DNA from 3 places in the Pseudomonas sp. IAC-BECa141 genome. Region 3 is predicted to be linked to each of the others. Evidence: riboswitches for the same ligand, from Rfam matches in the RefSeq annotation. Region 3 holds a riboswitch; each other region holds the start of a gene.
What was found. Region 3 has a riboswitch for cobalamin ahead of I5961_RS15345 (CbtB domain-containing protein). Riboswitches for the same ligand answer to the same signal wherever they lie in the genome.
Positions count from the first base shown of each region.

Region 1: linked by a shared signal. The riboswitch ahead of I5961_RS12265 (TonB-dependent receptor plug domain-containing protein) and the one ahead of I5961_RS15345 (CbtB domain-containing protein) in region 3 are both predicted to bind cobalamin.
Region 2: linked by a shared signal. The riboswitch ahead of cobO (cob(I)yrinic acid a,c-diamide adenosyltransferase) and the one ahead of I5961_RS15345 (CbtB domain-containing protein) in region 3 are both predicted to bind cobalamin.

Region 1 is NZ_CP065410.1:2,692,603-2,694,857, reverse strand. It holds gene I5961_RS12275 (LysR family transcriptional regulator) at 1-587, shown strand, start outside; gene I5961_RS12270 (DUF2790 domain-containing protein) at 633-890, opposite strand; cobalamin riboswitch at 1,086-1,292, shown strand; gene I5961_RS12265 (TonB-dependent receptor plug domain-containing protein) at 1,383-2,255, shown strand, end outside.
Region 2 is NZ_CP065410.1:1,829,200-1,831,454, reverse strand. It holds gene I5961_RS08320 (cobyrinate a,c-diamide synthase) at 1-383, opposite strand, end outside; gene cobO (cob(I)yrinic acid a,c-diamide adenosyltransferase) at 380-991, opposite strand; cobalamin riboswitch at 1,072-1,298, opposite strand; gene I5961_RS08310 (hypothetical protein) at 1,465-2,049, shown strand; gene I5961_RS08305 (PQQ-dependent sugar dehydrogenase) at 2,115-2,255, shown strand, end outside.
Region 3 is NZ_CP065410.1:3,368,258-3,370,512, reverse strand. It holds gene I5961_RS15355 (cobalamin biosynthesis protein) at 1-319, opposite strand, end outside; gene I5961_RS15350 (CbtA family protein) at 316-1,017, opposite strand; gene I5961_RS15345 (CbtB domain-containing protein) at 1,029-1,226, opposite strand; cobalamin riboswitch at 1,348-1,569, opposite strand; gene I5961_RS15340 (hypothetical protein) at 1,606-1,932, opposite strand; gene I5961_RS15335 (AzlC family ABC transporter permease) at 1,919-2,255, opposite strand, start outside.

The DNA of each region.
Region 1 (2,255 bases), 680 kb from region 3:
TTCACCCCACGGTGATGTTCGACCTGACCCTGACCAACCGCGTCCCGGACCTGCTCGAAGAAGGCTTCGACATGTCCATCGTGCTGGCCCGCGACCTGCCGGATTCCGGCTTCGTCGCGCAACGTCTGGGCATCACCTACAGCATCCTCTGCGCCTCGCCCGCCTACGTGGCAAAACGCGGATTGCCGCAAACACCGGGTGAGCTTTGCGAGCACGAGTGTCTGCGCATCGTCAACACGGTAATGCCGGTGGAGAACTGGACTTTCGAAGGGCCCGAAGGCATGGAAACCATCACCATTCCCGTGTCGCCCTTTCACATCAACACCGCCGACGGCATGACCATCGCGATCGGAAAAGGCATGGGCATCGGCATTCAGCCGATCGCATCGGCCGTGGATGGCCTGAGGGCGGGAACACTGGTGCGGGTGCTACCGGAATACCGGCTGGAGGAGTTGAACCTGTTTGCGATCTATCCGTCGCGCAAGTTCGTCGATGCGAAGATCAAGACCTGGGTTGAGTTTCTGAAGCAGTCGATCCCGCAGTTACTGGCATCGGATGAAGACGTGGTTGGAGCGAAAGCGGTTTGAGCGTGGCAAGTATGGAGTGTCGACCCTCCATCCTCTGCACCTGACTCAACTGGAACAGCCAGTGCCCATCACCTGATATTGCAGAACGTGGCGCTCGCCATGGGAATCTTCGTAGGTCATCTGCACCGGCACCGGGGCGCATTCGTTGGCCGGTTCGGTAATGGAGATGACGTGCTCGATATCCAGATTTGTCGAAGAACTGTAGGTCTCGACCGGGATATTCGCCGCGTCCGTGTTATCGGCGTAAGCGTGTGCACCGAAACTGCCAAGCATTAAAACCAGAGCGATTTTCTTGAAGCTCATGATGTTCACCGTCTCGTTGAGGACCGTGTTTGTTCACGGGTTGGAGACGATGCTAAGGGTTGGGGTGGCGAGGAAATATCGGCGGGTTGGACAAACACTGTTGCTGGATTTCGTATGAATCGGATCAAGCCTGCAAAACCGCCTTCAACGTCATCCATCGACCGTCCAGGTTGACGCACGCCCACCCGAATGTTCAGATGCCGCCCTGTTTCAGGTGTCCCATGCCGCCGTGCATGGGGTGAAACGGGAAACCGGTACGTTCTTTTCGAACAAGTCCGGTGCTGCCCCCGCAACGGTAGGCGCGTGATGCTTTCGACACACCACTGTGGCCAGACGGCCATGGGAAGGTGAAAGCGTCCAGACGCGCGAGCCCGGAGACCGGCCTGAAATGCTTTTGGCAAACTCCTGCGGTGGGCGGGCATGGGCCGGTGTCGGCGTGTGCGCGATGCCTTCTCCTGCATGCTCTTCTGCGAAGATCCTTTCGAGAAGACGATGATCAAACCTTTCAACACTCCGGCTCCATCCCTGTTGTTCGGCTGTCTGTTCAGCCCCCTGTTGCTGGCGGATGACACGCCGCTCGAACTCCATCAGCAAATCGTTTCCGCTCCGTCCGTGGAGTCCACCACGGTGGCCGACATGGCGCAGTTCGGCAGCAAGGTCGAGATCGTCACCCGTGAGCAGATCGAGCGCGCGGGCCCCAGCGCCGATGTCAGCCGCGTGATGCAGATGTTCATTCCCGGTCTGTACGTCGCGCCGAAAAACGGCCCGTTCGACTACGGCACTTATTCCCTGCTGGGCGGGCGCAACGACGACACGCTGATCCTGCTCGACGGTGTGCGTCTGAACAATCGTCTGTACGGCGGTTTGTACCTCGACACTTTGCCGGCCAATGCCATCGAACGCATCGAAGTGCTGAAGGGTGGGCAAAGCCTGTTGTTCGGTACGCAAGCGGTGTCGGGCGTGATCAACATCGTCACCCGCAGCCCGCACAGCCGCAAAGCCTCCGGTGAAGTGAACATGGGCCTGGACACCTTCGGCGGCACCACCGGTGATGCGCGGGCCGAGAACATTTTCAGCAACGGTTTTGGCGATCTGGGCTTGCTGGCCTATATCAGCCATAACGTCTCGGACGGCTATCAGCCGTTTCGTAATCGCGACCTGAAAAACGTCTCCGAAAAGAAACGCGCCTATGAAGTCACAACGTTCGGCGGCAAGGCGATTCAGTCCTTCGGCGATGACAAACGACTGGAGCTGTTCTACCAATACGCCGACGCCAACGTCGATTTCGCCCGCCCGGTGGACAACCACAAGACCACCAACGACCGCGTCCAGCAGATCGCCACGGCGACCTTCGAACAGACTCTC
Region 2 (2,255 bases), 1.5 Mb from region 3:
AAGGTCTGGGCCATCGCGGTGCCGTCGATCACGCCGAGTACCGGCACGCCGAAATGCCGGGCCAGATCGGCGCTCGACGGCGTGCCGTCGAACAAGCCCATCACGCCCTCAATCAGAATCAGATCGGCTTCGGCGGCGGCTTCCCACAACAGGCGTCGACTTTCCTGCTCGCCGACCATCCACATGTCCAGTTGATAGACCGGCGCACCGCTGGCGCGCTCGAGGATCATCGGGTCGAGAAAGTCCGGGCCGCATTTGAACACGCGAACCTTGCGCCCCTGATTGCGATGCAAACGGGCCAGCGCGGCGGTGACGGTGGTCTTGCCCTGACCGGAAGCCGGCGCGGCGATCAGGACCGCCGGGCAGTGACGTGGTTGATTCAAAGTTCGACGCCTTTCTGCGCTTTGATGCCGGCCTGGAAGGCGTGCTTGATCATGCCCATTTCGGTAACAGTGTCGCCCATCTCGAGCATTTCCGGTTTGGCGGCGCGACCGGTGACGATCACATGCTGCATCGGCGGACGGGCCTGCAGATCGCTGAGCACCTGATCCAGATCGAGGTAACCGTGCTTGAGGGCGATGTTCAGTTCATCGAGCACCACCAGACCGATCGACGGATCACGCAGCAGCTCGCGGGAGACTGCCCAGGCCGCTTCGGCGGCGGCGATGTCACGCTGACGGTCCTGTGTTTCCCAGGTGAAGCCCTCGCCCATTACATGGAAGCGCACTTGCTCGGGGAAACGACGAAAGAAAAGCTCTTCGCCAGTACTGTTGCGGCCCTTGATGAACTGCACCACACCACACTGCATGCCGTGGCCCATGGCGCGGGCGAGCATGCCGAACGCCGAGCTGCTTTTGCCTTTGCCATTGCCGGTCAGCACCAGAACCAGGCCACATTCGTCCGGCGAATTGGCGATGCGCTCGTCGATCACGGCTTTTTTGCGCTGCATGCGCGCCAGGTGGCGCTCGTCGCGTTCGGGGGAATCAGTCATGGGGGAGCTCTCCGTTGAGGCTGGATAACGGCGGGCAGGCACAAGAATAGACGGCAACAAGCCTGGCATCGCCCACCGTGATGCCGCTGGATGGATCAGGCCGGTCTCCGGGCTCATGAGCGGTTTGCGCCTGGCTGCGCGCCTTCCCGCTTTTACGCAGTGGCATCAGACGCAGCTTTTACTCATTTACCGTTGCGGGGGCAGCGCCGGGATCGTGAGGGTTCATCACTTGGAGACCCGCCTCACCGGCTTCCCTGTTTCACTCTGTCGACATGCGCCACAGAGCACCTGAAACAAGCCGCGAAGGTTAGAGGGTTGGGGGTGGAGCGTCAATTGAAGAGGGTCTCGTGCGGCGAATAACTGCCGCTGATCAATTAACTGACGCCAATCTTGTGCCACACTGTCAGCAGTGATATCAAAGAGCCATGCTTTTTGACTGCAGAGAGCACATCACAATAACAAGGGAGAGCACCATGCAAGGCATGATCATCAGCAATCCGCGGCTGGAATTCCTGCGCCCGGTGCTGGAACGCTGGTTTGACTGTATCGACCGCTACAACGCCGTGCGCGGCGACAATGACACTCCTTACTGGCACGACGAAAAAGCCAACCTCGGCCTGCTGTCCGCCGCTGCCTGGATGGCCGAATTGGTGACCTTGAGCGACACCGCCACCCGCAAACAAAACGAAGAAGGCGAGCGCAATGCCCGCGCCGACCTGTTCATTGCTGGCGCCGAAGATCGCGCCTTCATCCAGGCCACTCAACGCTGGCCGCGTGTCACCAACCTGAATCTGACGCAGGCTTTGGTGGATATCACCAGCGACGCCAGGCGCATCAGCTACGCCAGCGACCTGAAACTCGGCTGCCTGTTCGTCGCCCCGCAAAAAGCCCAGCACAGCGCCAGCCCGGAAGAGTTGCAGGACATGGTCGACGACCTGCAAAAGGAACACACCTGCGCCGTCGCCTGGTACTTTCCCTACGCCTACCGCAAATTGCGCAGCGAAGCCGGCAACTATCACCCCGGCATTGCCGTGCTTTTCAAGGAAGCCCGCGGCTGAGGGTTGAACCATCGGGCTTGTGCGCTTCTCTATGACTAAGAATGCATTCATAGGGAAGATCAGCAATGCGCAAGCCCCAGCTCGTTTTCGTCATCGTGCTCGCCGGAGGGCTCGCCGCCTGTGGTGAATCCTCCAGCCTGCAAGTCTCCGACGGCACTGGCCCGTCACCGAAACTGCCCGAACCGAACAAGACCCTGATTCCGACG
Region 3 (2,255 bases):
CCAGGGCGGCACTTTCCGCCACGCCGTAGCAACCGGTGCGTTCGAAGGCGATTTGTGAATGATGACTCAAGCGTTGCTGATAACAGGCCAGCTCTTCGCTGCTGAAATACAGCAACGGCAGCGCCAGTTGTGCGGCGAGTTCCTGCAGGCCGGGTTCATCGCGCTTGAGGTCGATGCTGGCCAGCGCCTTGACCTTCTCAAGATCAATTCGATGCGCCTGTAGCGCCTGATCAAGCAATGCGCGCAGCGTGCTGGCCGGGCAGCCGCGCTGGCAGCCCAGGCCGACCACGAAGGTCGGCGCTGCGCTGTCATCGGTCATGCGTGGTACTGGCCTTCGCTTTTGCGGCGGAACAACCAGGCGCTGATCAGGCCCAGGGCCAGCCAGAACGCGACGTTGGTCAACTGCGAAGCGATTTTGAACTGCGCTTCCAGAGCTTCCGGTGCGAGCATCGAATGCACTTGCGGTTGTGGCGCGCCGATCACATGCGGCACGGCAAGGATCGCTACGCCGAGGATCTTCATCAGCCAGCTGCGGCTGAACGCGATCAAGGCCAGACCGACAGCGGTGGAGGCGGCAGTGCCGATCCACCACATCTGACGCGAGGCCAGGTCGGCAGCGGCGGTGCCGGGCAGCTCGGGCGGCAGACCCATGGTCGGGGCGAGCACGAAGGTCGCGTAACCGGCCAGGCCCCAGAGCAGGCCTTGGGAAGTTTTGGTCGGCGCCCGCAGGGTGTACAAACCCGCCAGCATCAGGGCAAAGCCCACGGCAACCACCAGATTGCCGCCGGTTGTGGACAGCACACGCTGCCAGCCGTCCTCCGGCTCCCAGGCTTCGGCATCGTGAGTGTGGGCGGCGGTGCCGGCGGCGTGTTCGTGAACCTCGACCACCGGTTCGGCTTTCTCGAAGGTTTCGGCCTGCAGAATCAGTGGCGAAACCCAGAAGCTTTGCAGCAACGTCAGGAGCAGGGCGGCCAGAAGGCCGGTGAAACCTGCGGTCTGCGCAATACGCTTGATCATGTCGTCAGGTCTCAGTGGCACGGGAACGCGGCGCTGTGACGGGTATCGTGGGCGGCGTTGTGTACCGCTTCGATGTGCGAGAAACCGGCGAAATACACGAGGCACGCACCCAGGATCGACGCGCAGACGGCGGCGGTCAGGCGTTGGCTCAGGGTAGTGGTGCTGGAGATCTTGTCCGAATTGCTGCCGGTGCTGCTGATGATCGACATGGCGCTTCCCTCTGGAGTGTCAGCGGGTGAACAGAGCGCATGAAAATCCCTGCGAGTCAGGCACGCAGAGGTTCGAACAGCGCCCGCCCACCGCGGGTTTGTTATGTTCAGTAACGCAGGATGCGCACTGTGTGTTGCGGGCCGGTCTCCGGGCTCACGAGGGGCTGGCGTCAGGCCGACCTGCAAGCGTCACCTTCCCATGCCATCGGCACAGTGGATCTGACGCTTCGCTCGCTTACCGTTGCGGGGGCAGCACCGGACTGACATGGCTTTAGAGTAAAGCACATGATTCACCGGTTTCCCGTTTCACCCTGTGAAGGGCACCCGTAACAAGTTGTGTAGGAGACCATGGGCGGGGGATTCGCGTCAATCGACGGCGCTAAAGCGTCGCGAGTGCCACGTACACCGCCAAGGCGATCAGAAACGCGTAATAGGACTTGATTGGCGTCAGGCTCAGCAGCCAGGCCAGCGTTACCGGCACAATCCACTGCATTGCAGCGGCGTGCTGCTTGGTCAGCGGAAGGAGTGACCCCGCCAGCAGGCTGACCAGCATCGCCACCGACGTGTACTTGCCAAGGCGACCGATGAAGCTGCGGGCACCGCCGGACAGCCGCTCGACATAGACCGCCAGCGGCAGCAGCCGGCAAATCGCGGACACCAGTGCGCAGATCAGCACATACAACCAGAAAGTACTAGGTTCGGTCATAGACATAACTCGTCAGGACTGTGACTGCCAGGACCAGCAGCAGGCTCACTTCGCCCAGCCAAAGCAAGCTGGCGGCGGTGGCCAGGCCGGCGATCCATTGCGCGTGGAAGCTGTGACGCTCGCGGGCCATCTTGCCAAGCGAGGCGCTGATGAAGACGGCGATCACCACGCTGACGTGATCCATCACGGCGTTGTCGGCCAGGCTCGCAAAGCAATAGCCGGCGATGGTGCCGAGCAGGGCGGCGGCATACAGCAAAAAGCACACGGTGTTGGCGTACGCTCGACTGATCGGCTGCTGTTCCTTGCGGATCGACATAAGCGTG